3 regions of the Undibacterium sp. SXout20W genome follow, and region 1 is predicted to be linked to each of the others. Evidence: predicted binding sites of a transcription regulator. Region 1 holds the regulator's gene; each other region holds the start of a gene.
The links. The regulator LexA, encoded in region 1, represses DNA repair genes until DNA is damaged. The targets are predictions, from matches to a motif close to ACTGTATNNNNATACAGT.

Region 1 (10,653 bases):
ATCTGAACGAGCAAGTCAAAGCGATTCAGAAAGAATTGGGCGAGGGCGAAGAAGGTGCAGATATTGATGAGCTTGAGAAAAAGATCATCGCCGCTAAAATGCCTAAAGAAGCGCGTGATAAGGCTTTAAACGAGCTTAAGAAGCTGAAAATGATGTCGCCAATGTCCGCTGAAGCGACCGTAGTGCGTAACTACATCGACACCATCGTTGGCTTGCCTTGGAAGAAAAAATCCAAGGTCAATAATGACCTTGCCAATGCCGAGAAAGTACTTGAGGATGAACATTACGGTCTCGATAAGGTGAAAGAACGCATTTTGGAATATCTCGCTGTTCAGCAACGCGTTGATAAACTGAAAGCGCCAATCTTGTGTCTCGTTGGTCCTCCAGGTGTGGGTAAAACTTCGCTGGGTCAATCGATTGCACGTGCAACGAATCGCAAGTTCGTTCGTATGGCACTCGGCGGCGTGCGAGATGAGGCGGAGATTCGCGGTCATCGCCGTACCTATATCGGTTCTATGCCGGGAAAAATTTTGCAAAGCCTGGCAAAAGTCGGGGTGCGTAATCCATTATTCTTGCTTGATGAAGTCGATAAGATGGGTGCTGATTTCCGCGGCGATCCATCGTCGGCTTTGCTGGAAGTGTTAGATCCCGAGCAAAATCATACGTTCTCTGATCACTATATCGAAGTTGATTTTGACTTGTCTGATGTGATGTTTGTGGCAACCTCGAATTCCTACAATATTCCGGCAGCTTTGCTGGATCGTATGGAAGTGATACGCTTGTCAGGGTACACGGAGGACGAAAAGACCAGCATCGCGCAACGTTATTTGTTGCAAAAGCAAATCAAAAATAATGGTTTGCAGGAAGCGGAAATCAGCGTCGCAGAAAGTGCGATTCGCGACATCATTCGTTACTACACTCGCGAAGCTGGCGTGCGCTCATTGGAACGCGAAATTTCTAAGATTTGCCGCAAAGTCGTGAAAATGCTTTTGCTCAAGAAAAATGAGAAAAAAGCGACGATTACTTCAAAAAATCTCGACAAATACCTGGGTGTTCGTCGTTACGATTTTGGTGTGGCAGTCAAAGACAACCAAATCGGGCAAGTGGTTGGACTGGCCTGGACTGAAGTTGGCGGCGATTTGTTGACGATTGAAGCCGTAGCGATGCCAGGCAAGGGTGGCGTGATACGCACTGGTACACTAGGCGATGTGATGAAGGAATCGATCGAGGCAGCTCGTACCGTGGTTCGTAGCCGTGCTAAACGACTTGGTATCAAGGCGGATGTTTTCGAGAAAAGTGATATCCACATTCACGTCCCTGAAGGGGCAACGCCAAAAGATGGACCATCGGCTGGTATTGCGATGACCACTGCATTGGTGTCCGTGTTTACGGGCATTCCAGTTCGCGCAGATGTGGCAATGACGGGTGAGATTACCTTGCGTGGCGAAGTGCTGCCAATCGGTGGCCTCAAAGAGAAGCTGCTGGCTGCACATCGCGGTGGCATCAAAACGGTCTTGATTCCAGAAGAGAATGCAAAAGATCTGGCAGAGATACCTGATAACGTCAAAAACAAACTGGAGATTGTGCCAGTACGTTGGATCGATAAAGTGCTGGAAATTGCGCTGGAGCGTCAACCTGAGCCCTTGCCTGAAATCGAAGCAGAAGTCGCTGCAGCTACCGCAGTAGATGCGACAAAAGATTTAACTGTAGTGAAACATTAAGCAGTAATAAGAAATCTTTTTGAAGTCTTAAAAATGCCCGATTAATTTTCGGGCATTTTTATTTTTAGAACTCGTTTTCAAGCTCGGGCTTTATTTTGAGCCCATTGCGAGTTGCCGTTATAAATATTATCTTGGTGGAAATTTATTGGCCGAGTTGATGAATGGCTAGAATGTGTTGTTCTTTTTTTGCGGGGCAAATCTAAAGGGTGGGGTAATCGGCAGAGGCTTCAAGCTATATGTTTTTCACTATTCAAAGCGGAGCTCATCTGTATGTCGGCAACTGACAACTATCGAAATAAGACTACCAAACCTACGCAGAATTTTTAACACGCTCCCGACTCTCGGCGTTGAACACATAAAAATAAGCTTTACTTTTTAGAACCTTCGAGCAATCGCAACTACATCGTAAAATTTCCTAAGTAGTGCATTACTTGAGCTTTCTTTACACAGATTTTCGAGAGAATCTGCTTCTCCAAAAAATATTGATCCCTTTGGAAGCTTAAATTTAGCAACTATTTGCTCTTGTTCATGTGGAGTATTTGGGTACCAAAAATCGCCAATGTCCTTTACACCGAATTCTATCAATTGGCGCTTATTTAAAGCCCACATACGAATAGCAGGACAACTTGGTGAAAAGACGTTGAAATTCAAAAAATCGGCACCAAAAATCTTTTTTCTATTTGATAAATAGTGTGAATAAGGTGCATACATATTTTCAGATACACCAGCTTCCTTGTATAAGTCTTGGAAATTCTCTTTCATTTTTTTAATCCCATCTAGTGCCTGTGTGTCCTTCGCTGCAGTGACGACGATTTCTGCATCTTGGTAGGCAACTGCCTTTCTTTGACCTGCCTCTTGATAATAAATAAATGGCTCGTGAACACCGATAATCGAATCTTTTAGAACAGTTTTTTTCTTTGCAGACACAAATAAAATTTGGGCGCAAGCAGAGAGGCATCTACCATCGACGATAATATTTAAGTTTCTTTTTTTCATCATTTTGGATATAGCGAAACTTGCGTCAGCGTCGCCTCCCATAGAATCAATCATTAAATCTTTTGCCATCAGGTTTGGTTCAACACTAGCTCTTAAAAGATCACCAGTATTAGGGGAAATTTGACCTATCAAACTAAGCTGACCAGTCTCTTGATCTGACATGATTGCGTTCCAATTGAGACCATTTTTCTCGCGTAGAACGTTTGGCTGGAATTTATGTTCGCAGAACGCTGGATTTGATTGCCACAATAGCAGTAGGAGCACAACAAATGGAACGATTTTTCGCATTTTAGTCTCTTTCTAATTTAGATATATGAAAGCAGTTTATTGGGGTGAAAGTTACTTTCCATTTGGTGGTAGCGTGGAAATGACAAAATAACTTTAAAATTTATTCATGCATAAAATTGTTATATTTACAACAAAAGACATATAATAGCACCATCTAAGCGAGAGATATAACGAAAGTTAAAACTTAAAAAATACAAAAAATTAATAAGTTTTTTTGCATTGAACTCTCAACGATCGCTGAACCCGATGACTATTCAGTTACCGTTATTGCAAATTAGTAGCAGGACAGCGATAAAAGGTATTTTTCAGATATTTGACTCAAAACAAAAAGTATTTTTATATTCAAAGTGGCGAGAAAGCCAGACGGAAGTGATGAATTTTGTATGGGTTTTCAGTGTTGTCACTGTATATCTGGGAGTCACTGTATTTGCGACGGGATGGCAAATGGCTATGGCTATGGCTAAATTAACTTTTATTCGACTGTTGGTTAGGTGGTCTTGTTAATTGAGTTTATCCAATGTCGTAACGTAGAGTATTTAAAACGACGGAAATCCTGACATGGTACTGTCTACATTTTTCAAAACCGTGCCAGTAAATGTAAAAAGCATCGTTGGCTTGGTTTCTTAATGCCGCCAGATTAGGCTAGGGGTGCTCGGCATTTTAAGCCGGTTAGATTTTTTGGTAGCTTGCGCCGTCTGAGTAGTGAGCGCAGTCGACAGGTCTTCAAATTATCATCACTATTGCAGTGCCGTACTGCTACATCCAATATTCAATCGAATGATTTTTGTACGGACACTTCCGATTTAATTCAACTTAATTGATGGTGGCTTAAACCCAGTTTCGCATCAAGCCGACTGCCAGACCTTCCAATGAAAAATCTGCTTCCTGATCGCTGATTTTAATGGTGGAATAATCGGGATTTTCCGGGATCAATTCGATCTGGTTGCCGGTTTTTTTGTATCGTTTTACGGTGACATCGTCGCCCAGTCTGGCGACGATAATTTGGCCATTACGGGCGCTGTCGGTTTTCTTGACTGCCAATAGATCGCCATCAAGAATGCCTGCATCACGCATCGACATGCCGCGTACCTTGAGTAAAAAATCTGGCCTCGCTGAAAATAAGGCCGGATCTACCTGGTAACTTGCTTCGATGTGCTCGCTCGCCAGAATTGGTGAGCCTGCGGCCACGCGTCCGACGAGTGGCAGGCTAAATTGTGTGATGGCTGGGTGAGATAGGTTGAATGATGTTCCAGTGATGTGGTTCGATAATTCTGACTCTAACAGGCGAATCCCGCGTGAAGTGCCTGCGGCAATTTCTATGACGCCTTTTCTGGCGAGTGCTTGCAAGTGTTCTTCTGCCGCATTGGTTGAACGAAAGCCAAGTTCGGTTGCGATTTCTGCGCGAGTCGGGGGGAAGCCGGTGTTTTGGATGGCATCCTTGATGAGATTCAGGATCTGCTCCTGGCGGGCGGTAAGCTTTAGCATGGGATGTGCCGCGCCATGATAGCGCTGTATGTATAAACAGTCTGTATTTTTATACAGTGCAGCAATATGTGCAAGGAAATTTTTAACTTAATTGGGGTTTATACAAAAGTAATCCTTGGTGTCTGGTCTGTTTCTTTGGGTTTCGCTAGGTTGCCTATGTGGTGTATTAATCAGAAAATGTTGTATAAAATTGATCAAGCCACCTTCTTTGCGCGCATTTGCTATCTATGTGCTTGAAATAATTGAATAAATTAAAAAAGTGGGTTATTATCATCGGCTTTCCTCTTCCTGCACTCGTCTTGACGCCGAGGCAGGCTATTTTTATTGTCCACAAGGAGAATATATGCGTCATTATGAAATCGTATTTATTGTACATCCCGATCAAAGCGAGCAAGTTCCTGCAATGATCGAACGTTACAAAGCTAGCGTTGTTGCACGTGGTGGTCAGGTTCACCGCGTTGAAGACTGGGGCCGTCGTCAATTGGCTTACATGATTCAAAAATTGGCTAAAGCACACTATGTTTGTATGAACATCGAGTGCGATGCAGAAACATTGCTTGAGCTGGAAACAGCATTCAAATTCAATGATGCCGTTCTGCGTCACCTGACAGTCAAAATGAAAAAAGCTGAAACAGCTCCATCACCAATGATGAAAGCCGTTCAAAAAGAAGACGCAGCGAAAGCACAACGCGTTGAAGCACCAGCTGCTTAATTTTGATTTGAAAAAGGTCGTATAAGAAGAGAGTGAACCAATTCAAGCTTGTGGCACGCATTATTGAGAAATCAGCATTGCGGTATACGCCAGCTGGAGTGCCTATTGCAGCAGCTATTCTGATGCATAGCGCAAAACAGCGAGAAGCAAACATTGAGCGAATCGTCGAGTTTGAAATTAATGCCCAGGCAGCTGGACTTATTTCTAAACAATTCAATGACTTGCCATTGGATGTTGAAACGGAATTCACTGGATTTTTAGCACGCAAAAATCGCAACAGCAAAAGTCTCGTGTTTCACATTAATGAAATCGGGACACATTTACTAGATTAGGAGCCTGACATGGCATTCGGTAAAAAATTTGATAAAAGCAAATTGAAGCAAAAGCGTCAACAACAAAATCCTTTGTTCAAGCGCAAAAAATTCTGCCGCTTCACAGCAGCACATGTAGAAAAAGTTGATTACAAAGATATCGACACATTGAAAGATTTCGTGCAAGAAAACGGCAAAATTATGCCAGCACGTTTGACTGGTACTAAAGCTTTGTACCAACGTCAAGTTGATACAGCGATTAAGCGCGCACGTTATTTAGCGTTGTTGCCTTACACTGATCTGCACACAGCGTAATTGACGACAAGTACTAGGAGAAAAATATGCAAGTTATTCTGATGGATAAAGTCGTTAATCTCGGCAACCTCGGTGATGTAGTTAAAGTAAAAGACGGTTACGCTCGTAACTTCTTGATCCCACAACGCATGGCTCGCCGTGCAACTGCAACGGCTATCGCTGAATTTGAAGCGAAGCGCGCAGAGTTGGAAAAAGCAGCAGCAGCAAAATTGGCAGCGGCTCAAGCTCAAGGCGAAAAACTGGAAGGTTCTACCGTTCAAATTTCCCAAAAAGCGGGTGTTGATGGTCGTTTGTTTGGCTCTGTTACTAACTTCGACATCGCTGAAGCGTTGGCTAAGCAAGGTGTTGCTGTTGAGAAATCGCAAGTTCGTTTGCCACAAGGTCCATTGAAAACTGTTGGCGATCACTCTGTTTCTGTTGCTTTGCATACAGACGTAGTTGTGAACGTTACTGTTGCCGTAATTGGCGAGCAAGCTTAATAAGCTGTTCTTTCAATTCAAAAAAAGCCGGGTTCGCCCGGCTTTTTTTATGGATGGAATAATTGATTTAAATTATTATCACAATGTTGTTTGATATAAACATTGCGTCGTCCTCGTTAGTTGTATCCTATCATAAGCCGATTTAGCAGGTATAATGCGCGCCATGAAAGCAGCTTCTGATCCCCAACTTGACGCCATCCGCGTCCCCCCACATTCCATTGAAGCAGAGCAATCTGTTCTCGGTGGCTTATTGCTAGATAACGCCGCATGGGACAGGATCGCCGACTTTATTGGTGAGGATGATTTTTATCGCTACGACCATCGCATCATCTTTCAATGCATGGTGAAGTTGATCAATGGTTCCAAGCCGGCGGACGTTATTACCGTCTTTGAAGCGCTCAATGGCGCTGGAAAAGCAGACGATGTTGGCGGCTTGAGTTATCTGAATGCTCTTGCGCAAAACACTCCTTCCGCAGCGAATATCCGTCGGTATGCCGAGATCGTGCGTGACCGCGGCGTGTTGCGAAAATTAATTACGGTCTCTGATGAAATCGCTGGCAACGCGTTTAATCCGCAAGGTAAAGAAGTTAAGCAAATGCTTGATGAGGCTGAATCGAAAATTTTTGCGATCGCTGAAGAGGGCTCGCGTGGCGCGCAAGGTTTCCAGGCGATTCAGCCATTACTGACGCAAGTCGTTGAGCGTATCGACGAGTTATATAACCGTGATAATCAAAACGATATTACTGGTGTGCCGACTGGTTTCGTCGATCTGGATAAAATGACTTCTGGTTTACAGCCAGGTGATTTGATTATTGTTGCCGGCCGTCCATCCATGGGTAAAACAGCTTTTTCGCTCAATATTGGTGAAAACGTCGCGATTGATAGTGGCTTGCCAGTTGCTGTATTCTCGATGGAGATGGGCGGTGCACAGTTGGCGATGCGTATGCTTGGTTCTGTCGGGCGCTTGGATCAAAGTCGTCTGCGTGTTGGTAAGTTGAGTGATGAAGATTGGCCGCGTTTAACGCACGCCATTCAAAAGATGAATGATGCACAGCTGTACATTGACGAGACGCCAGCATTAAGTTCCATTGAATTACGTGCGCGCTCACGCCGTTTGGCTCGGCAATGTGGCAAGCTAGGTTTGATTATTGTCGATTACTTACAGTTGATGTCCGCCAACGTTGCTGGTGAAAATCGTGCGACAGAGATTTCTGAGATTTCCCGAAATCTGAAGGGATTGGCAAAAGAATTAAATTGTCCGGTCATCGCGCTCTCTCAGTTAAATCGCTCACTGGAGCAACGCCCGAATAAGCGACCGGTCATGTCAGATTTGCGTGAATCTGGTGCGATTGAGCAGGATGCTGACGTGATTATGTTCATTTATCGTGATCAGGTATATAACCCTGATTCACCCGACAAAGGTACTGCAGAAATTATCATTGGTAAGCAACGTAACGGACCGATTGGCAGCGTGCGTTTGACCTTCCTCGGGGAATATACCAAGTTTGATAATTACGTTGGTTCTTTGTCGGTGTTTGGCGATAACGAATAAACGGTTTCAATAATTAGTAAATAAAAATACGTGACTAGAGTAAAGTTGGATGGATCGATGACCATCATTCATCACCCATCATCTTTCATCTATCATTAGTTTTTAAACGCATACGTTCTTACATGGCGTGTGTTTGAGTAATAACCCGATTAGTTTTCTATTTTCAGTGAGAAAAAAATGTTTGGACGCTTGATGCCTACCGAAGGCAAATTCTTTGAACTCTTTAACCAACACGCAGAATTATGCGTAAAAGGTTCAAAAGAAATGCTTGCTTTAATGACGAATTTTGATGATCTTGAAATCCGTGTGCACGCGATTGAAACCATTGAGAAGCAAGCTGATGCTGTTACATACAGCACCATAGAGTTGTTACATAAAACCTTTATAACACCATTAGATCGCGATGATATTCACAAGCTGATCACGCGCATGGATGATATTCTGGATTTGCTGGAAGATGCAGCGCAAACTATTTCCTTATATGATATTCGTGAAATTACTCCGGAAGCTAAACGCCTGGCTGAGTTATGTCTTGCTTGCTCGATGAAAGTGAAAGCTGCTGTTGCTCTGTTGAATAACATGAGTAACTCACGCGAAATTCTGACGATCTGTGAGGAAATCGATCGCCTCGAATCGGATGCTGATCACGTAATGCGTGCCGCTATGTCAAAATTGTTCCGCGACGAGCCAGACGTACGTAATCTCATAAAATTAAAAGCGATTTATGAAATCTTAGAAACAGTGACCGATCGCTGCGAAGATGTTGCCAATATTATTGAAGGCATTATTGTTGAGAATGCCTGATTGTAATGCTGACGTGTCACGATGAATGCAAAGTTTCATGTGATGCTGCACTGTTGTGAGAAGAATTTTACCCTCGCCTGAGGGTAATTAAATTAGAAGTGATTTTCCCCATGCACACCTTCCAGATTAGCATACAAGTACTTGTTTTTTTGATTGCTCTGGCAATCTTGTTTGACTTCATGAATGGTTTTCATGATGCGGCTAATGCAATTGCAACGGTCGTTTCTACAGGCGTCTTGAAGCCACAAACTGCTGTGGCGATGGCTGCTGTTTTTAATATTATTGCCGTTTTATTTTTCCCATTGACTGTTGCGGCAACGGTGGGTAAGGGTACGATAGATCCATCTATCGTTGATCAATATGTGATCTTTGGCGCTTTGATGGGCGCTGTGTTTTGGAACCTGGTTACTTGGTATTTTGGAATTCCGTCTTCCTCGTCGCATGCATTGATTGGTGGTTTAGTTGGTGCTGCAGTGGCAAAATCAGGTACCGGTAGTTTGGTTGCATCTGGTCTGATTAAAACCATCGTTTTCATTGTTGTTTCGCCATTATTGGGTTTTTTGCTTGGATCAATCATGATGCTTATCGTGTCGTGGCTGTTTGTGCGTTCGACACCGAGTAAAGTGGATAGATGGTTTCGCCGTTTGCAACTGTTCTCGGCCTCAATGTATAGCCTGGGGCATGGTGGTAATGATGCGCAAAAAACGATTGGTATTATTTGGATGCTGTTAATCGCAAGTGGTCGACTTGCGCCAAATGAAAGTATTCCTGTTTGGGTGATCGCGCTCTGCTATACCGCCATTGGTTTAGGTACTTTATTTGGCGGCTGGCGTATTGTGAAAACAATGGGGCAAAAAATTACCAAACTCAAACCAGTTGGGGGATTTTGCGCGGAAACCGGTGGTGCTATTACGTTGTTTATAGCGACTGCAATGGGCATTCCAGTATCTACAACGCACACCATCACTGGTGCGATTGTGGGTGTGGGGTCTGCACAAAAGATGTCTGCCGTGCGCTGGGGTGTCGCAGGAAATATTGTGTGGGCTTGGATTTTAACTATCCCCGCATCAGCGTTCGTTGCTGCGGTTGCTTGGTGGATAGGACATCAACTTATGTGATTGGTTAAGCCGAGTTCTTAACATTGCATAAAAAAACCGCATAAGACTTTGTCTATGCGGTTTTTGTTTTAAAGCAATTGCTTGATTACATCTGCTTAAACAGATGCACGAAGCTTCTCGATACTTCCAGCTTTTCAGTCAAACCTTTGATTTGTACCAGATGACGTCCACGTAAATCTCTGACGACGCCCGAGATTGCTTTTGCATTCACTAAAGTTGATCGATGAATTTGCCAGAATAAAGCTGGATCAAGTTCTTCAGATAGATCTCTGACGGGCTTACGAATCAATGCCTCATAGGTGGCTGTTTGTACTCGTGTATATTTCTCGTCCGATTGGAAAAATAAAATTTCTTCTACAGGTATCAAGCGCAATTCTTGACCAATGGATGCTTGAATCCATTGGAGGTAATTCGGTTTGCTGACGATGCCCATTTGCTTGGCCAGTTGGCTTAGCATGGCGCTCATATCGTTTGGTTGCGTCTGGTTGGTCAGGCGAGTCTTGAGGCGCTCGACCGTCTTACTTAGACGTTCAACATCGGCCGGTTTGAGAACGTAGTCGACTGCGCCATGATCAAAGGCTTCGATGGCATATTGGTCATAGGCAGTAATGAAAACAATATGCGCTTTATTGCCGATTTCTTTGGCGGCCTCCAAACCAGTTTTTACCGGCATACGAATATCCAAAAAAACCAAATCTGGGTGGTGTTTCTCAACGAGTTGAATGGCTTCTTCTCCATTCTTCGCTTCTTCCAGAATCTCCAAATCTGGCCATACTTGTTCCAAGCGAGATTTGAGTTGATCGCGCATGAGTCTTTCGTCGTCAGCAAGAATTGCGGTAGGCATAATATTATTAATTGGCTAATTCGTAGGG
Region 2 (10,653 bases), on a different contig from region 1:
CAGAATTGCGGCAAAGTACGTTTTGGTTTGGCGATTTTGCCAAAAGACTCATTCACCCATTGCAGTACTTTTGCCTGGTCAAACTTACCGGCGACAAGCAAAACGGCGTTGTCGGGTTGGTAGTATTGGCGGTAAAAAGCTTGCAGGTTTTCGATTTTGACGTTTTCAATGTCGCTGCGATTACCAATCGTCGAGTTGCCATAGTTATGCCAATCGTAGGCCACACTTTGCAAGCGCTTCATTAAGACGCTGCCAGGCGAGTTCTCACCGCGTTCGTATTCGTTGCGGACGACAGTCATTTCGGTATCGAGATCTTTACGGGCGACATTGGAATTGACCATGCGATCGGCTTCCATCGATAGTGCCCATTGCAGATTGCTGTCGTCAGCCTGGAATAATTCATAGTAATTGGTGCGATCCAACGAGGTCGTACCGTTCATGCGCATGCCGCGTTTATTGAATTCTTCGGTAATCTTCGGATTTTTTGGTGTGCCTTTGAACATCATGTGTTCCAGCAAATGCGCCATCCCGGTTTCGCCATAATTTTCCTGACGCGAACCGACCAGATACGTCACGTTCACCGTGACGGTAGGTTTGGTGGCATCGGGCATCAACAAGACACGTAAGCCATTCGGCAGACGATATTCAGTGATTCCTTCGACACTGGAGACTTGCGTCATGCCTTTTGGCAAGTTGTCGGCAAAGGCGGCAGGCGCGGTGAACAAGATGGCACCGCCGAGTACTAAAGCGCGTAAAACTGGTTTGAGCGATACAGCGAGGGCTGAATGGCGAACAGAGTGTGAAGGCATAGTCATCCTGAAAGTGGTCAAAAAAATAAAATAAAAACAAAGTTTAAAGACACATTAAAAATATACTGGGGGCGTGTATTTTTTCTGTGCCTTGTGTCTGCCTTGATAAATAATATAAAAAAATAAAATATGAGGGGAGTATATAAAATCTGGCGCTTTAAATCTGAGTCGCCATCAAACTTTGGCTGCCTGTCCAGCTCTCTCCGGGTGCCAATAAAATCGGCCGCATAATCGCCGCTGCTTCGACGCATAACATACGCTGATCGCCGTCAGGTTCCATGTCGGCGAGTTTGACCTCAGATTGGGGTCCCGGGTTCCATACCACCGCATCGGAAAATCCGGTGGTGTTGATATGCAGGTGTTGATGTTTTTGCAGCAAGCATAATTGGTCTGGTACATCGGCGTAAATGCGGTCTGTTTCGCCGTCGATGCGTAGTAATTCAGCCGATTCCAGGCAATTATTTTGTCCACTCAGGCTGTCACGATAACGCCTTCCCTGAAGGCCACGCAGGCTCGCTTGGTGGATATCATCCACCGCCAGATAAGTGTGCAAGGCAGCGGTAAAGCTAAAGTTGGTGTCGCCCGTATTTTGAACAGTCAAGGCAAGCTGCAAGCTGTTGTCGTGGACGCTAATAGCTAGCTCGGCATTGAACACATAGGGCCAGATGGTGAGCCGCGCAATATTTTCCTTTAAACCAAATATTGCTTGGGCAGCACCATCTTCGGTATGTCCGTGTTGCAATAATTTCCAGGGTGCAGTGCGGGCAAAGCCATGCTTGGGTAAGGTTCCCATGCCAGCGAATTGCGGAAATATCACTGGAATGCCGCCACGAATCGCGACCCCTTCATTAAATTCAGATTGCTTACTTAAAAACAATTGTTCAGACCCACTTGCCGGTATCCATGAGCACACATGAGCGCCTTGGTGGCAAATCTTAACAGTCGCGCCATCGCGCGCAGTCAGATTCAAAAAATCCATGGAATCGCATCCCATTCATAGTGATAGAAGAAAAGAAGAACTATTCTATGCCAGTCAGATTTAAAAGTGGTATTTTTTGCAACCGAAATTGAATATAGTGAAAAATAAAAAAACGGTCTGACCGAGGTCAGACCGTCCAATAACCGAAATGACGCAGATGGAACGTAGATTAAGTGTTGCGCCATTCCGCTCTGATCATATCTGCCGCCTTTTCGCCTATCATCATGGTTGGTGCATTGGTGTTGCCACCGATCAGGGTCGGCATAATCGATGCATCAACCACCCGCAGGCCTTGCACACCGATGACCTTTAAGCTTGGGTCAACCACCGCCATCGCGTCAACGCCCATTTTGCAGGTGCCGATAGGGTGGTACACCGTGTCACTTGTGGCGCGAATGACATCGCGGATTTCGTCATCCGTGCGCACATTGGCAGTTTGGTAATCGCTGCTACGGATGTTGGCCAATGCGGGTGCATCCATAATTTTGCGAGTGATTTTAAAACCTCGCACCATTTTTTCCATGTCGTCAGGATGTTCGAGGAAGCGCGGATTAATCAGGGGTGCAGCAAGCGGATCTGGGCTCGCCAGTTTCACGTCGCCAATACTTTTAGGACGCAATAAGCACATGTGGCAGGAATAGCCATGGCCCAAATGTAGTTTGCGCGCATGATCATCTAACATAGCAACGACGAAATGCAACTGGATATCCGGTGCGGCCAGGTCGCTATCGGTTTTCAAGAAACCACCGCCTTCAGCGCCATTTGAGGTGAGCATGCCGCGACGTTCATTTTGATAGCGACGGAATTCACGCAACATACGCACGCTGCCACCTGCCGAAACCCCCAGCAAATCCAGACTCTTGGCGCGATATTTGAACACAAAATCCGGATGATCTTGCAAGTTTTGTCCGACGCCGGGCAAATGATGAATCACCGGAATACCAAATGCCTGCAAGGCTTTCGAGTCGCCGACACCAGATAACATGAGCAATTGCGGACTTTGGAAAGCGCCCGCTGCTAATAATATTTCACGTCCGGCACGTAAGGTCTTTTGCTGACCATTTTGTATCATTTGCACCGCGACAGCGCGTTTTCCTTCGAAAACAATTTTGGTGACATAGCAACCGGTTTCCACCCGTAAATTGGGTCGACTTTCCATATGCGGACGCAGGTAACCGCGGGCGGCTGTCCAACGTTCGCCCTGGTATTGGGTGACTTGATAGATACCAACACCCTCTTGTTCGGCGCCATTAAAATCCGGATTAATCGGAAACCCCGCTTGCCGGGCGGCATCAACATAATGTTGCTGAAACGGATTGTCACTCCGTAACTCACTCACCCTCAGAGGGCCATCCTGGCCATGGAAATGGCCGCCATGCGTTTCGTTATTTTCTGAGCGTTTGAAGTACGGCAGGACGTCGTCATAAGACCAACCCGTATTACCTAATGCAGCCCACTGGTCGTAATCCACTTTGTGACCACGAATATAGACCATCGCATTGATTCCGGATGAGCCGCCCAGCATTTTTCCGCGCGGTTGGTAGCCTTTTCGGCCATTTAATCCAGGTTGCGGTACCGTTTCAAATGCCCAGTTATTGAGTTTCGTAGGCAACATCGCGACCACACCAATTGGTGCGTTGACGACCCAGCTATCACCACCTCCACCCGCTTCTAAGACGGTAACGCTTACGCTGGGATCTTCACTCAGGCGACCGGCTATGGCACATCCACCTGCACCACCTCCGACCACGATGTAGTCGCTGACTGGGTTCATATTGTCTCCATTATCATGATTAAAGGACTCTTGCCTCTTTGTTTGATGCCGTGTATTTTTTTTGCTGCGCTGCAGTGTTGCCGCATTCGGCTTAACCATGTACGGTATCGGCCAAGACTTAAATAAAAGCGCTGTAGCTAGTGGGTGATGTAACTGGATTCACACCGTCAAGGATTTTATCTACGTCAGGAAACGATATTAGTACGCTCGTTCACATAATGTAAGGACATTTGCTGCCACGTTGCGGGCGTAATACAACATCAGTCAGGTCACGTTATTAACCAAACAAGATTAATCCATGCCCAGCCATAGCGTCGATTCGATTGCACCCTTGTTATCGGTGCAAGATGCCGTGTTTCCAGCGCACCCTTTTAGCGGTTTGCTGGCGATTGCGCGTGAGCAAAATTGGGAAGCATCCACACTGTTTCCCGCTTTTACGCAGGATAAGGGGGCACGCATCAGTTACCTGCAAGCCCGCCAAGGTTTGCTACAAGCAAAGCATTATGGTGGCGATGAGCTATGCCTGTGGTCCGGGGCGCGGAAGTCATTGCCGCATTTGGGACAGATGGCAATTGGTATGTCTGCCCAGCACAATTTATTTCAGGCATTGCAATTCGGCCTTGAATTCCAATTGATTGCTGGTTCTATGGTACATCTGCAATTCGAAGCCGGAACGCCTTATTCTGCGGTATCCGCACAGTCTTTGTTTGATGATGTTGAGTTACAAGATTTTTTGGCGGTCGATCATTTGCTGACGACCGTGAATGCGGCTCGTCAGTTGTGTGGCGCTTCATTTCAGTTACATCAGGTGGAATTACGAGGCCAGAGTAAATCGACACACGCATTAATTGAGCAAATGTTTGGCTGTCCCGTCACTATTGGTGCGGATTGCAACCGAGTTTTGATTGCTAACGAGATCTTGCTTAAGCCGCTATCAACACCGGATGTCGCTGTGGTTCGCGCAGCGCAATCGGCGTGTGAGCAAGAGCTGGAGATCGTCGGTGTATTAGGAAGGCAAAGTCTTTTGCGGACCTTGGTCAGCCAAAATTGTGAGTTACGCACGGTCGATGAAATGGCCTTGGCGCTGGGTACGAGCGCTCGCTCTCTGCAGCGCTTGTTGGTACGCGAGGGAACCTCGTATTTTCAAGTCACCGAAAACGTGCGTATCGAACGTGCAAAACGTCTACTTCAAACCACCCTCAGTATCGATCAGATTGCCGAACAACTCGGCTATTCCGATGCGCGCAGTTTCAGACGTGCTTTTAAGCGGTGGACTAATCGCAGTCCAGCCGATTATCGTCAAGTCACAATCTGAATGCCCCTCGCTGCATGCTCGTTTGCCTGTCAAAATGTTTTTTTAGCCTATCTAAAACAAACGACTTTTTAACGTTGCAAATCTAAGCGTTGCGGTCAGGCGTAAAGATTGGTAAATCGAACCAGAAAATAGTGCCTTTTTCGGCGCAACTGACGAAAAAGATTTCTCCACGCATTTTTTCTATCAAGCTTTTTGTAATCGACAATCCCAAGCCTGTTCCCCCTTGCTGGCGCGTGTTGGTGCTGTCGGCCTGCGTGAATGGCTCAAATAAATGTGCCTGGAATTGCAATGGTATACCCGGTCCACGATCACAAATTTCCATACGGTAAATTTGTCGGTGTTGCGATAAACGAATGATGACTGTGCCACCTTCAGGCGAAAATTTAGCGGCATTCGAAATCAGATTGGCCATTACCTGCATCAGTCGATCAATGTCACCCAGACACCAAGCGTTTGCGGTGCTTAATTGAACTTCTGCCACCAGAGTCACATGCAAATGGCTGGCATACGTCGTGTTCGCTTCAATGGCTTGATGAATAAGTGCGGCAAGGTCAACGGGTTCTGACTTGATTTCCATCTTACCATTAGCCAATTTCTCCATATCAAGGATGTCATTGACCAAACCTATCAGTCGTTTGCTGTTGGTGTTGGCGATGCGCACCAATTGTCGGGATTCTTCCGTTAACACGCCGGCGACGCCTGATTCAAGTAAGCCCAATGCACCGCGTATCGACGTTAGCGGCGTGCGTAGTTCATGGCTAACCACAGAAATAAATTCAGTTTTGAGTTGGTGCATACGTAAACGATCGCTGATATCCATCGTGAACGCGACCCATTCTTTCCGTGAATTCTCAAGGTGGTTGACGCCGACCAGTAGCGGTATATTATGCCCATCCGCATGTTTGAGCATAATTTCGAAAGCGGCCGTAGTGCCGGTGCGGAATAATTCGGTGTAAGCTTGAACGCTGGTGTATTGATCCGCCTCTGACATCAAGCGGCGCCAGAAATAATTTTCACCAAGTATCTCTTCGCGGGAATAACCGCATAACTGACAAAAGACTTCATTGACATCGACCAGACGTTTTTGTTCATTGCCGTGAATGATGCCGATCAGGCTTGAATTCATCAGTCGTTGCAAGCGACTTTCGCTATCTCGTAAGGCATCGAGGGTGCGACGTTGTTCAGTAATGTCTTCAATCATCCATACCGTACCCTGATGGTACGTTTCGGCAGATAACGCCCGACCAGCAACCCGCGCCATAAATGGTTCACGATCGACGCGGTGCAGGCGCCATTCCAGTTCGACTAATTCATCGGCGACCAGTTTTGGAATGACCGCCTTACCAAATTCTTCGAAGTCTTCAAGGTGCTGATATAAAAATGAAGTTTTTACACCTATCATTGATTGCGCATTATGGAAGCGGCACAGCTCTGCAAGTGCTTGATTTGCTCGGACGATCACATCGTTACACACAAACATGATACCAACGGGTGCATTGGCAATCAGAATCTCTAATTCTTTCGCCAGTTGTTTATAGCGATTTTTACTTGCATTTAGCAGTTCCTGATTTTGCAATAACTCTTCTTCGATGCGTTTACGTTCGGTGATATCAATATGGGTTCCCACCATTCTTACTGCCCGGTGGTTGGCATCCCACTCGACCACGGCGCCTATCGACATAATCCAGCGCCATTCGCCCAATTTATTTTTTTGCCGGAATTCGGCATGGTAATCCGTTTCACCTCGTGAAGCGAAATGTGTTTGGTATGCCTGCCGCAAGCCGGCGACATCATCGCGATGAACACCTTCGGTCCAGAAGTAATTCCAGAACTTGACCGGATCCGGGAAGTCTTCTGCCGTATAGCCCAGCATTTGCATATATTCGGGGCTGAAGCTGCCGACGCCCGATTGCAAATGGATGTCGTATAAACCCTGATTCGAGGATTTCATCACGAGGCGCATCTGTTGTTCAGCGGCCAGTAATTTTTGTTCGGTGAGCTTACGTTCGGTGTTATCACTAATAAACCCGTGCCATAACACACTACCATCGGGCATTCGCTCTGGCGTGGCGTCGCCCACAAGCCAGCGTTCAGTGCCATCTTTGCGAATGACGCGGTATTCGTGATGCCAAATCGTCAGCTCTTCGGCGGATTGACGAATGCCAACAATTAACCGAACCAAATCGTCCGGATGAATCTTGCGATACATGATGCTGGCATCGTTGATTAATTCTTCAGCAGTACATTCAAACAATTGCTCAACGGCAGCGCTGACAAACGGGAAGAAAAAGTGTTGTTCTGAATACCGCTGGAATTGAAAAAATATGCCAGGCAGGCAGCGCGAGAAATTATTGAGTAAGGTGTGACTTGTTTCCAGTTCCTCCTGGGTCGTTAAGCTCGACTTGGGAGAGTAGCTAGTAATCAAGCCGGGTTTGTCGGTCATAGCTTTACTTGTCAGTGTGACTGATGAAGGGAGCACCAACGACCTCGCTAGAACGTTGGCGCTGGTAACACAGGCTGAATTTGCCGGGATGGTAAAAGTTCACGCCCTTTGATGCTCAGTATAAATGCCAAAAATTATTAGTGTTGGGCAATAATTTGATTAAAAAAATCAACCACGCCTTGTTCGCTCATGCGTCGTGCATTTGATAATTCTCCACCTTTTGACGCATACAGCACCGTGTTGTCTGGTTTTAATACCACTGCTGCGGGAATGCCTTTTTTAATCGGATTACCATAACTGTTGGCCAGATCCAGATTTTGATCAAATTGACCAACATTCACTTTGACGACGACAAACTTGCTCGTAATCAGCGCCGCACTTTGACCCTGCATCGACTTATTCAGTTCCAGACAATCTTTGCACCAGTTGGCGCCAAAAATCACCAATACATTTTTATTTGCTGCTTTGGCTTCTGCCAGTGCTTTGTTCACAGTTGCATGAGCATCGGCAGCTTCATCATAAGGGTGTGCAACATCAGCATGCGCAGCGCTCATACCCATACTAAGACTAAAGGCGATGCTGGCAAGCAATGCGAGAATTTTTTTCATGATCCAAGTAAATATAAAAAATAACAGTTAAATAGTGACGCAAATTTGGCACTTTGTCATTGTTAATACAAGATTTAATCATGCATAAGATCAACATAATGAGAAGTGTTGGTTTGAAGTAACCAAAATTCTTAGTTCACTGATAACTGATTAAATATACAGTATTACGACGAAAATCAGCTAAAATAACAGCGCAAATACCTTTGCCAGTTGTTAGCTTCGTTGAAAAAATTATCCGTTGCTCCTGCTACGGTTACAGCTACAGCTACAGCTACAGCTAATGCGACGGCGATTGTATTTATGCCTCGACATAAATATGGTACCAAATATTTTTGCGAGGCCGGCCTCTCGCGGTGGGAGGAAGGTTCTGATCAATGGCAAGGTGGGTATGTTCGTTTATCCATATTTATCAGGAATGATTTAAAAAATTATCATAATGACTAATAAATATCGTCGCATTGCACATCTGGACATGGACGCATTTTATGCTTCCGTCGAGCTGTTGAAATATCCAGAACTGCGTGGTCAGCCGGTGCTCATTGGCGGCGATTCTACCTATCAACCTAGTATTAAATCGGATGGAACACGTCTATTTTCACGAGTCAAAGACTACGTGGGTCGAGGTGTCGCGACAACGACTACTTATGAAGCTCGTGCGCTTGGACTTTTTTCAGCGATGGGAATTATGAAAGCGGCACGCGTGGCTCCCGACGTATTTTTGCTGCCTCCCGATTTTGACCTGTATCTTCATTATTCGCGCTTGTTTAAAGACGCCGTCAGGAAGATAGCGCCTAAATTTGAAAATAGGGGCATTGATGAAATTTATATCGATCTCACCGATCACAATCTCGACACGTTAAACCTTGCAAAAAGTTTGAAAAATGCGGTCTTTGAGGCTACGGGTTTAAACTGTTCGATTTGTGTCGCCCCCAATAAGCTCTTGGCAAAAATTGGATCTGATCTTGAGAAGCCGAATGGCTTAACAATATTGACGATGGACGACCTTCAAGCTCGTATTTGGCCGCTATCTGTGAAGAAGATTAATGGAATCGGGCCAAAAGCTGCTGAACGTCTTGCAGGTTTGAGTATTGGGACAGTAGGCGAACTAGCGAATGCTGACCCAAGTCTATTACAGGACGCATTTGGAAGTAATTATGCTGGATGGCTTTGTCATGCCGCCCACGGAATCGACAATAGTGAGGTGATCACAAATTCAGAACCCAAGGTAATTAGCAGGGAGGTTACTTTTGATCGCGACTTACATGCAGTCACCGACAGATCAATTTTGACGAAGATCTTTACGGATCTTTGCTATCGCCTGGCTGATAATTTGAAAAAAAAAGGATACGTTTGCAGCACAGTGGGTATAAAGATTCGATATTGTGACTTTCGTATTTCTACAAGAGATATAACGCTTTCTATCGCAACCGCTGACCCAGTAACTATCAGGAAGGCGGCAACAGAATGCCTTCGAAGAGTACCACTTGATCACCGATTTCGTTTATTAGGGGTCAAAGCAAGCGTGCTATTGAAGGCGGCAGATATACATAATCATCGACAAGTAAGTCAGGGAGTTTTATTTCCTGATCATTAACAGACGGCACTCTTAGTCATTATTGCGATTCAACCTATTCCAAAGAAATGAAAAGATAATCGAACCCATATCAGCGCGTTGTGCATTAGTTGCAGCACCCCTACGCCCAGCATCGATATTTTCATAATACCAAACATTTGTATGTCCCTGCTCTAACATGCGCGCTACTATTTTACGTGCGTGTCCAAGGTGAACTCTGTTATCTAGCATTGAAGTAAGGAATAAAACAGCGGGATACTTCACATTGGCTTGAACGTTTTGATATGGCGCAAAGGGTGAGGTATGCGCCCATTCCGACGGCACATCAGAATTACCATATTCTGCCATCCAAGAAGCACCCGGTAATAATTGGTTATAAGCTTGCATGTCCAGCAAAGGAACTTGGCTCACCACCGCATTGAACAATGTCGGAAATTGCGTCAACGCTACCCACGCTAACAACCCACTATTTGTGCTTCCCATCGCACCTAAGTGCCTTGGTCTGGTGATATTGCGTGCAAATAAGTCTTCAGCAATCGCAGCGAAGTCATCGTAAGCACGTTGACGATTTTCTTTGAGTGTGGCTTGACGCCGACGCGAACCATATTCGCCGCCGCCGCGAATATTCGCAACGACATAGACCCCCCCTTTTTCTAACCAAGCTTTACCTACGCTGCCAGAGTACGTTGGCGTTAGCGAGACTTGGAAACCACCATCGCCGTATAATAAAGTTGGATTACGTCCATCGGTCTTCAAATCTTTACGACTCACCATGAAATAAGGGATCTTCGTCCCGTCTTTGGCTGTCGCAAAATTTTGCGTGGTTTCAAAGGGGGATGGATCGAAGCAATTTGGCGTGCTCTTTAATTTTTCTCGGTGGTCGGCCCCAGCATGTCCGAGCATAAGAATCTTAGGGGTTAAAAAATCGGAGAAACTGAAAAAATAGTCATCAGAATGATCGGTATCGATTGGACTGATAAAAATAGCACCAAAGGTTGGTAGCTCAACATCACGAGAGAACCATTTCCCCTGCGTGAGCCACCATTCTTGCAATTTGCTTTTACCGTGCTCAAGTGATTGCACTAACAGAGTGTTTTTAGTTGCAACCTCACCAATTAGTGCGCTGTTGTCTCCAGGTGCGAACAAGATGAA
Region 3 (10,653 bases), on a different contig from region 1:
CACCTGCGTGGCCCATGCGTTTGCCCGGAGGCGCTGTAACACCAGCGATGAAACCAACAACAGGTTTCTTCATGTTGTCACGTACCCAGTAGGAAGCATTCGCTTCGTCTGGACCACCAATTTCACCGATCATGATTACAGCGTCTGTATCTGGATCATCATTGAACATCTTCATGATGTCGATGTGTTTCAGACCATTGATCGGATCGCCACCGATACCAACCGCGGAAGATTGACCCAGACCCAGCGCAGTCAATTGACCCACTGCTTCATAAGTCAATGTACCAGAACGGGAAACCACGCCGATACGACCCTTACGGTGGATATGGCCAGGCATAATACCGATTTTGATTTCGTCTGGTGTGATCAGACCTGGGCAGTTAGGGCCGAGCAATTTTGTTTTGCTGCCAGCTTTCGCCATGCGGTCTTTTAACATCATCATGTCACGAACAGGAATACCTTCTGTAATACAGATAGCCAGATCGAGTTCTGCTTCAACCGCTTCCCAGATCGCTGCGGCTGCGCCTGCTGGTGGAACGTAGATCACGGAAACTGTCGCGCCTGTCGCTGCTTTAGCTTCAGAAACGTTAGCAAAAATTGGAATGCCTTCGAAATCTTCGCCAGCTTTCTTTGGATTCACGCCAGCAACGAAACATTCTTTGCCGTTCGCGTAATCGCGGCACATACGTGTATGGAACTGGCCAGTTTTGCCAGTGATACCTTGGGTAATGACTTTAGTGTCTTTATTAATCAGGATGGACATATTGATTCCTTGCGATAATTAAGCGTGAGCTGCGGCAGCGGCAACAACTTTCTGCGCTGCTTCTTCCATCGTGTCAGCAGAGATGATTGGCAGACCAGAGTCAGCCAACATTTTCTTGCCGATGTCTTCGTTAGTACCCTTCATACGTACAACCAGAGGCACTTTCAAAGAAACTGCTTTAGATGCAGTAATCACGCCTTCAGCAATCACGTCACAACGCATGATGCCGCCGAAAATGTTCACCAGGATGGCTTTCAAGCCTGGGTTTTTCAACATGATCTTGAACGCTTCAGTCACTTTTTCTGCTGTTGCACCGCCGCCAACGTCCAGGAAGTTCGCTGGTTCGCCACCGAACAATTTGATCGTATCCATCGTTGCCATCGCCAAGCCAGCACCATTCACCAGGCAACCGATGTTACCGTCGAGAGAGATGTAAGCGAGGTCAAATTTAGACGCTTCGATTTCTGCTGGATCTTCTTCATCCAGATCGCGGTAAGCAACGATTTCTGGTTGACGGAACAAGGCGTTCGCGTCGAAGTTGAATTTCGCATCCAGAGCGATGACTTTGCCGGAGCCAGTCAAGATCAATGGGTTGATTTCAGCTAAAGAGCAATCTGTTTCCATGAAGGCTTTGAACAAACCTTGCAATTGAACGCGCGCATCAGCGATAGAGCCTTCTGGCACACCAATTTTACGAGAAATATCGTCGGCTTCCGCATCTTGCAGACCAGCGCTTGGATCGATAGCGATGGAATGAATCAGTTCTGGATGTTTTTCCGCGACTTCTTCGATGTCCATACCGCCTTCAGACGATGCCATCAATACAACGCGTTGGCTGATACGATCAGTTACCATACTCACGTACAGTTCTTTAGCGATATCAGCACCTTCTTCGATCAACAAGCGACGAACTTTTTGACCTTCTGGGCTAGTTTGGTGTGTGACCAATTGCATACCCATGATCGCATCAGCGTATTCACGCACTTGCTCCAAAGATTTTGCAACTTTAACGCCACCACCTTTACCGCGACCGCCGGCATGAATCTGCGCTTTGACGACCCAGACTGGTCCGCCCAAGGTTTCAGCCGCTTTCACTGCTTCTTCAACGGACAAGCATGGGATACCGCGTGGTACGGTCACTCCGAATTTACGGAGGATTTCTTTACCCTGATACTCATGGATTTTCATACGACTTCCCTTCAGACACTGAGGTATAAATAATTAAACAAACAAACTAGCTGGGTGATTTTGCGTCAGGCGAAGGTTTCGCCCAACGCGGGTAATACTGAACAACGGCTGGCCCGTCAACACGCAAGGCGTGGCAACGGTCAAGCTGGAAAGGTTGTTGAGTCTGGGTTGCATTGCCAGCGTGATCGCTGGCGCTATCGCGGGTATCAATGACATCGCCGGCAAAGGCCTGGATCGCCGCGGTTGGCAAAATTTGTGCAAGTTCGGTCAGATGCGTACAGCCATGAATACCTGCAAGTCGTTCTTTAACGCCCTGGCGGAACTGCTTAAGCAGGTTTAAACCAATTAATTTTTTGTAATCCGGTGCGATTGATTCGCAGTATCCTGGATATGGGACAGCATCGGAACTAGCTTCAACATCGACAACCTGCAGTTGTAGATTGACCGTCACACGAATATGTAAATCGTGCAAAGCTTGCCCCTGAGGACGGACACCTGACGCGAGTTTAATATCGCGCGTCTTATGATCGGTGATATGGGCGTCAAAATCCCACAGGCCGTCATCACGAGCAAACGCGGCTATGCTGATAGCACGCGTGTGTTTCAACGTGCGGGAAATTGTCGGTGGTGATAAGGGCATCATGCCTTGCTGGCGGCTAATTCAGTATAAAAGAGCCACAATTGCGCGTCGTTACCGCAGCTTCTACGATAACAGCCGCTCCTGCGGCGCTGCAAAAAACCTTCGAATTCTAGCACAGCTAAAACATGAACTCACCAAAAGCGGTCATTTTTTGCATTTCTATAGAACAAACTCAGGCATTAAAGGGCAAAAAAATGCATTTTCATTGCCACTTTGACTCTAAATTTGGTGGAATTGGAATGAAATAGCGTAACCTGAGAATTTGGGTTTGGATTGTTTTTTGGTTTGTATCTTATGCGCTTTTGACAAAACAATTTGAGTGACGCAGAGATAGAATCAGAAAGTATCTTTGTTTGAGCGCTGGGAGTTCAGATCCTCTCCCAATTTTTTGGATCGCACAAATAGTGCCGAAAGGCAGTGACAGCGCCCGAAGGGCACGATGTCAGCATTGTCATTTTTGCTTAATTTCTGAATTTGATTAAGCGACGTAAAGTAAGGTAGATAGCCACCGGGCCAAGCCCCACGTGGTCGCACGAGGGGCAATCCCACAAATAACAAAAAAATTGGCGGATTGCGCGACCCTACAGCTCTTTTAAACAACTTAGCTGGCGGCATGCCCTCGCCCTACGCAATCGGCTATATATTACTACTTAGCGTCCTCCCGAGGCATCTTCATCGCCTGCTGAATCGCCTTCCCAGAAAATCCCCTTTGCTGCAAAAATCGACTTTGTTTCATTCTCTCTTCATGATCTGCTGGCGCTTGCGGAAACTTACGATGTAGCACAGCCACCGCCCTCTCCAACTCAGTTTCAGATAGCTGCTCTTTTACCCGCTGAATCTCGACACTATCCAACTGATGCGTTTGCAACTCCGCCAGAATGCGCTGATTACCAAAGCGGGCAGAACGACGATTCACCAGCGAATCAGAAAATCGTTCTGCGGACATAAAGTTAGATGACTCCAGCCAATTCAGCACCGCCTCAACTTCCTCGGGCTCGTCAGCATAAGGTGATAACTTTCTGGTCAGCTCAACCCGACTGTGTTCACGCATCGACAAATACCGCAACGCACGCCCTTTGAGACTTAATTTTTGTTTAATCATAGCAATTATGTCAACGGATACAGAACAAACTTGGCATTCGCATTATTTAAACACCCTCTGTAAAATAGGGTCCCTTAGCAAAGTAAGTTCGTATGGGGTGCTTCTTGTATTGAAATACAAAAACAAAAGCCGACAATTTCAGCTTGTTGTATAGCTGTAAATTATCGGCTTTTACGTAAGTCGACGAGAATCAAAAAACGTTCACCGTCGATCACAATTTAACTACGCTGCAGCATCGGCACTCAATGCTGGTAACAAAGGGACGCCAAGATGTTCGCGTACTTTATTCTCTATTTCATGCGCCAACTGTGGTCGTTCTTTCAGGAAATTACGTGCGTTGTCTTTACCCTGACCGATACGTTCGCCATTGTAACTATACCAGGCACCCGCTTTTTCAATGATCTTGGCATCGGCACCCAAATCAAGGATTTCACCTTCACGGGAAGTGCCTTCTCCATAAAGAATATCAAAGTGAGCTTCTTTAAACGGTGGCGCTACTTTATTCTTAACGACTTTGACTTTCGTTTCATTACCCACAACTTCGTCGCCAGACTTAATAGAGCCTGTACGGCGAATATCCAGACGAACGGACGCATAGAACTTCAATGCGTTACCGCCAGTTGTCGTTTCCGGGCTACCGAACATCACGCCAATTTTCATACGAATCTGGTTAATGAAGATCACCAGCGTATTCGTACGCTTAATACTGCCCGTCAATTTACGCAATGCTTGCGACATCAGACGCGCTTGCAAACCAGGTAAAGAATCACCCATATCGCCTTCAATTTCAGCACGCGGTGTCAACGCTGCAACCGAGTCAATAACGACAAGATCGACACTACCAGAGCGCACTAAAGCGTCAGTAATCTCTAAGGCTTGTTCGCCAGTATCTGGTTGAGAAATCAACAATTCATTTAAATTAACGCCAAGCTTTTGTGCGTAACCAACGTCCAACGCATGTTCCGCATCAATAAATGCACAAGTACCACCAATTTTTTGCATTTCAGCAATAGCTTGCAAAGTCAGCGTGGTTTTACCTGATGATTCCGGGCCGTAAATCTCAACAACACGCCCACGTGGCAAACCACCGACACCTAATGCAATATCGAGACCTAAAGAACCTGTGGAAACAACTTGCACTTCTTCCACGACGGCACCATCGGCCATCCGCATGACCGATCCTTTACCAAATTGCTTTTCGATTTGTGCTAGCGCCGCAGCAAGCGCCTTGCTCTTTTCTGAGCTGTTGTCAGATTTCTTATCGTCCATACATTCTTTCATTCAATAAGCAGCCGGTGGAAAACAAACGCAGGGGTTAAATCCACGTTTTGCAGTACTGTATAAAAAAACAGTGATTTATGCAAGCGACTTTTTCAAAGTTATTGAAAATAAGACGAAGATTAGTGTCGAAATGTCGAAATTCACTTAACTCTGAATTTTGTTCAGCTAACTCTGAATTTTTTTGGATAATTCGATATGGTTCCGTCGCATTAGCTTTTTAAAAGCGAAATCGATTATGCTCAGCACCTTTTTAAAATTGATGCTCAGCCATGCTTGATACGAAACGAATGCGATTTCCATTAGAAATGATAGCCGTCTGTATTCGTTGGTATGCAGCTTACTCACTCAGCTACCGCCATCTCGAAGAAATGATGCAAGAACGAGGCGCCTTTGTTGACCATTCCTCCATCAACCGCTGGGCAATCCGGTTTCTGCCTCTGATCGAAAAAACATTCAGAAAATATAAACGCCCTGTTGGTAGCAGCTGGAAAATGGATGAAACCTCTATCAAGATCAATGGACAATGGAAATACTTGTATCGTGCCGTTGACCGTGAAGGACAAACCATCGATTTTCTGCTCACTGCTAAACGCGATAAAACTGCTGCCATGCGCTTCTTCGACAAAGCTATGCTTCTCAATGGCTTACCAGGAAAGATCGCCATGGATAAGAGCAGTGCAAATTAAGCAGCGATGGATCAGATCATCGAAGACAAGGGACTGAGCGCTATTGTAGGGCAGGTCAAATATCTCAATAATATGGTTGAGCAAGATCATCGTGTGATCAAGCGTATGACACGTCCGATGCTTGGGTTCAAGTCCTTTCTTCCATTATTAAGCGAAAAGAAATATGGTCTGAGCAAAAGGATTAAATAAAATGATAGCTTTTCTTGTGGCGGCAATTGTTTCGGGGACATCATACTGGAACGATCAGCTTGAATTTGGTGTTGATGTTCCGGTCAATGCTACTGTTTGCACTGGCTTGAGTGATGCCCCAGATCGGGGTGTCTACGTATTTCTCGATAATAAAGATAAATGCCCAGATTTGACAAAAACGAGTTTGTACGAGTACGTGGAAAAAGAAAGAATTTCTTCTATTTCAGTTGTTGCTTGGTCCAACTCGACAGAACAGTTTTCATCGACTCGTGATTTGGCCAAAGCATATTGCGGAAAATCGGATGGGAATTTATTTAAGAAAAATATTAAAGGTAAAATCGGCTGGTTTTGTGTTCCGAAAAGCAGAAAGGGCGCGATTTCTGGATTCTTCTTGCTGAATAAGGGGAGTGAAGAAGGAAGTGGCGTTAATCTTCAAATTGGCTTGAATGACGGTAGTAAAATTTCAAATAAGGAATATTGGAATTTAGTCAATAGTCTTACTACGTCAAAAAAATGATGATTGGTTTTGATATGCTTGTATGTGGCTTTGATGACTCTAATGGAATGGACGCCCTCTTTCAAACGGCATCGATGGGTTCCGTCGCATTAACTTTTTAAAAGCGAAATCGGTTATGCTCAGCACCTTTTTAAAATTGATGCTCAGCCATGCTTGATACAAAACGAATGCGATTTCCGTTGGAAATTATAGCCGTCTGTATTCGTTGGTATGCGGCTTACCCATTAAGCTATCGTCATCTCGAAGAAATGATGCAAGAACGTGGCGCCTTTGTCGACCATTCTTCTATTAACCGCTGGGCCATCCGGTTTCTGCCTCTGATCGAAAAAACATTTAGAAAGTATAAGCGCCCTGTCGGTCGCAGCTGGCGGATGGATGAGATCTATATCAAGATCAACGGGCAATGGAAATACTTCTATCGCGCCGTCGACAAAGAAGGACAAACCGTCGATTTCCTGCTGAGCGCCAAGCGTGACAAGGCAGCGGCCATGCGCTTCTTCGACAAAGCCGTACATAAAAACGGTCTACCAGATAAAATCGCCATGGATAAGAGCGGTGCAAATAAATCAGCGATTGATCAGATCATCGAAGACAAGAGATTGCACATTATTGTACGGCAGGTCAAATATCTCAATAATATGGTTGAGCAAGATCATCGTGGGATCAAGCGTATGACACTTCCTATGCTTGGGTTCAAGTCTTTTCGTGCTGCCAGAAATATTCTGGCCGGCATTGAACTTATGCACATGCTACGCAAAGGACAACTGAAGCTGGTCGGATGTGAGAACATGTCATTTGCAGACCAGTTCTATGCGTTGGCAGGCGTAGTCCGTCCAGCGATCACGTAAAAAGCGGTAAAGGCATCAACTCGCCTTTTTAAAAGTTAATGCGACGGACCCCCGCCAACCACCACAACACAAGTCTGCGACTTACGATACGCCTTCCTACAAGTAGAAATTACTTTGCTTAATTATTGATTTGACATATCAATCTACTCATTTAACGCAAATATACTATCATCCAAAAAATTCAGCGTTGTCCTAAGGTCGACAACAGAATACCTAAGCGCCACCCACGTAGGTATTTCCATCATTAAAGCAAAGTTGAATTACAAGACTATTGTGATAAAGTAAGTTTGAATCAATGAAGATGTTCGTAGCGTCTTGAAGTTGCTTGATGGACATCGGCCACAAATTTTTATGCAGCTTTAGCGTTTTATTTACCTTAAAAACGAACGTGTTTTTTAAGCTAGAAAGATGGCCTGATCGCACCATGAAGGAGTAACGGCAATGATTAAAAATCTAATGTGCGCTTTTTCGATTTCAATGTGCCTGGCGTCACAAATTGTATTGGGATGCGATGTGAACGCGCCACCTGATACGTCTCCTCTCAATACCGACCCTAATTTGCATGGTGTCGCCGTATTTTTACCGCTCATACTGGAACAGGCTGATCAAGGCCCCTTTGCTGATTTAATCAAGGTAATCAACAAGTATTATCCCGAAGGAAAAATTAGTATCACCATTAAACCCGTGAAAAGAATTTATTGGGATATTATCAATCGACGCGCGGATTTTGGTATGCCGACCATGAAGTTAAACGAATTACAAGAAGCAACTTTACCGACCCAGTTTTCCCATGAAGCATTAGGAAAAGTCACTTTCGTTGTCTATAGCAATAAAAATAACATCATAAAAAAAACCGATCTATTTGATAATCAGAAAGCGACCAATTTAAATATTGAAGCGCCACCAGTTAATTGGGGAGTTCCCGTTCACGCAGTCATCGCCCTTGAACAGTCGATGAAAAAATTAAATGCGGGGCACCTCGACGCAGTGATATGGGCGCAAGAAGAAGCCGATTACGAAATCAACAAATTACATCTCAATAATATTCACCGAGAATATTTTAATGATTATCCTGACATGTTTTTTATGTCTTGCAGTAAGCGCGGTGATTTTGTAAATCAAGCTTTAAGTAAAGCAATCAAAGCGGCCGCACTTAGCGGAGAGCTACAAAAAGCGCATGACAAGGTACATCGGTCATACGTCGACTGGCAACCTTAAAACAGCTGGCAATTCCTATAGCGCCGCCATCAATCGAAATGTTCATGCGAATGGACGATACCGTTTTCATGTATATGCAAATGCGTGTGCGATTTTTCTGGAAGAACTCTGGTATATCGTTGTTCGATTTTGCCAAACTTCCAGATCAATACTGATAGCAGCCACGCACAAAGAAAAATGCCAACAATGATGTAACCCAGCGCGCTAAATTCCAGGGCGCCTATCCAATCAAAAAATCGGCCGCGCAAAGATAAAATATCAATCAGAACCTGCAACAACTCCACGGTTCCAACGACCAATGCCACTGCAATAGATAAACTGGTCGTCGTAATGTTATAGAAAATCTTACGCAGCGGATTTACGAATGCCCAGTGATACGCCTTAGACATGAGTATGCCATCCGTGGTGTCCATCAGTGACATCCCAGCAGCGAAGAGAATTGGTAGCGACAGCACCGCAGGAATCGGCAAATTGCCGTTGGAGGCACCGGCAGTCATCGCAAGCAACCCGACTTCGGACGCCGTGTCGAAGCCAAGGCCAAACAACAATCCCAATGGATACATTTGCCAGCTATGAGTGATAATTTTTTGCAAGCGTCCACCCAACAAACGATTCATCAGGCCACGTTGCGCCAATAGATCTTCCAAGTGATGATGGCTATGCTGACCGCTTTTTGCCCCCTTCCATACCTGCAAAATATCTAACAGAACGAACAAATTAAGTACACCGATAACCCACAAAAATAGACCCGACACACTAGTGCCAATTAAGGCACCCATGCTTTTAAGTTGTGGCAACTCTGCTTTGACTGCCGTCGCTGCAAAGGTAATGAAAATGGCTAAAATCAATACAATCGTCGCATGCCCCAGGGAGAAAAAGAAACCAACCCCAAGCGGCTTTTTTCCTTGTTGTAAAAGATAGCGTACGGTGTCATCAATGGCGGCAATATGGTCTGCGTCAAATGCATGACGCAATCCAAACATATATGCAGCCATACCAAGTCCTAACATTGCTGGATATTCAGCGGTGTAATGTAAATACAGCCCCCACCCCAGTCCATGCAAAAATATAATAAAGCCATATAGACCTGCGAGCGAGAGCCATTCTTGCGTGGTGAAACGCACGCCGACGGCTTTTTTTCCGGGCTGAACCAGATGGGATTTTAAATACCCGGATGTACCGTTTCGCGTCAGCATCAACTACTCCATGAAAATCATTTATCTACATCAACACAGCGACACACTCAACCTCATCATCGCTATAGAGTGTTTGCAACATGAGGTACTTAGCAAATAGCGTACCATTATCAATATCAATATCAATATCAATATCAAGCAATCGTCCTATTTAAAAATGATAGTGCAGCGTCAATCTGCACTGCCTTGGCTCAACTGGATGTACAGTAATGCCATTTGGCACAACGAGGCTGTTCGGCATGACCCGATCATCTTGTTCGCAGACGATATCTTTGTCTTGACGACTAAAAACATTCAACACATCTAAGGTCGAGCGCAGCTTCAGCGAAAAAGTTTGTTCGACACGCAAGTTACTGACGATCGTTGAAGGCCCCCTGAGGTTGCCATCTTGAGACATGAGGTAAGAGCCAACGTAACGCATTAGTACCCGCCCCTACCACGCACCCAAATTGTGCATTGAAAGCCATACCAAGGCAAACTTACTCACCGCATTCGGAATACAACACGGTGGCAAATTATCTGCACAACATCATCAAGACGGCGGCGCAGATTATGATGTAGCAAAATTGCATCGTTTTATTGCAAAGTGAGAGTCTGGAAAAAAGATCGGTGATGGGCGTTGGGCGATCTGAGAATGGGGTGAGACTGCGCCAGTCAATTGGAAATTGAATTGGTGTTTGGTACCTTCGTCAGACTAGGCGTGCCAAAAATTCACGAAATTTCTTATGCAGAAAATCCCAACATTCAACTATTTATAAGGTATTTTTGTAAGGCGAAAAATTGATAATAATCGAATCGCTCAGGGGATATTTATGAGTGCTTGGCGCCACATTAAAACATCGTATAAGTTATCGCCGATTTTAATCACGTGATCAGGCGCTATCGACAAAAACAACGTTATTCAGCATATTTAAGTTTCACGTCATTTTTTCTACTTAGAAAGAAAATAGTTTACGCAGAAAAACAAAAAACATTTAACATAAAATATCGGTGAAATCTGAGTGTTAATTAATCAACTGATGAGA

Region 2: a site for LexA is predicted at 8,074-8,091, ahead of ACO0K1_RS14965 (DNA polymerase Y family protein). Genes of this name have one in related genera too.
Region 3: a site for LexA is predicted at 5,029-5,046, ahead of recA (recombinase RecA). Genes of this name have one in related genera too.

What each region holds. Positions count from the first base shown of each region.
Region 1 covers NZ_JBMPPH010000013.1:27,623-38,275, reverse strand. The annotation lists gene lon (endopeptidase La) at 1-1,721, shown strand, start outside; gene ACO0K1_RS09060 (ATP-dependent Clp protease proteolytic subunit) at 2,097-2,879, opposite strand; gene lexA (transcriptional repressor LexA) at 3,834-4,490, opposite strand; gene rpsF (30S ribosomal protein S6) at 4,834-5,202, shown strand; gene priB (primosomal replication protein N) at 5,235-5,534, shown strand; gene rpsR (30S ribosomal protein S18) at 5,544-5,828, shown strand; gene rplI (50S ribosomal protein L9) at 5,855-6,307, shown strand; gene ACO0K1_RS09030 (replicative DNA helicase) at 6,471-7,859, shown strand; gene ACO0K1_RS09025 (DUF47 domain-containing protein) at 8,037-8,663, shown strand; gene ACO0K1_RS09020 (inorganic phosphate transporter) at 8,774-9,781, shown strand; gene ACO0K1_RS09015 (LytR/AlgR family response regulator transcription factor) at 9,867-10,625, opposite strand; gene ACO0K1_RS09010 (sensor histidine kinase) at 10,633-10,653, opposite strand, start outside.
Region 2 covers NZ_JBMPPH010000032.1:39,955-50,607, forward strand. The annotation lists gene ACO0K1_RS14935 (M16 family metallopeptidase) at 1-809, opposite strand, end outside; gene ACO0K1_RS14940 (D-hexose-6-phosphate mutarotase) at 967-1,788, opposite strand; gene ACO0K1_RS14945 (GMC family oxidoreductase) at 1,958-3,562, opposite strand; gene ACO0K1_RS14950 (helix-turn-helix domain-containing protein) at 3,861-4,877, shown strand; gene ACO0K1_RS14955 (PAS domain-containing sensor histidine kinase) at 4,960-7,320, opposite strand; gene ACO0K1_RS14960 (thioredoxin family protein) at 7,458-7,928, opposite strand; gene ACO0K1_RS14965 (DNA polymerase Y family protein) at 8,365-9,522, shown strand; gene ACO0K1_RS14970 (prolyl oligopeptidase family serine peptidase) at 9,535-10,653, opposite strand, start outside.
Region 3 covers NZ_JBMPPH010000017.1:262-10,914, reverse strand. The annotation lists gene sucD (succinate--CoA ligase subunit alpha) at 1-763, opposite strand, end outside; gene sucC (ADP-forming succinate--CoA ligase subunit beta) at 782-1,966, opposite strand; gene ACO0K1_RS10645 (DUF2889 domain-containing protein) at 1,998-2,594, opposite strand; gene recX (recombination regulator RecX) at 3,238-3,693, opposite strand; gene recA (recombinase RecA) at 3,916-4,962, opposite strand; partial or broken gene ACO0K1_RS10630 (IS6 family transposase) at 5,244-5,798, shown strand; gene ACO0K1_RS10625 (hypothetical protein) at 5,851-6,366, shown strand; gene ACO0K1_RS10620 (IS6 family transposase) at 6,516-7,214, shown strand; gene ACO0K1_RS10615 (hypothetical protein) at 7,656-8,432, shown strand; gene ACO0K1_RS10610 (HoxN/HupN/NixA family nickel/cobalt transporter) at 8,462-9,628, opposite strand; gene ACO0K1_RS10605 (hypothetical protein) at 9,780-10,049, opposite strand.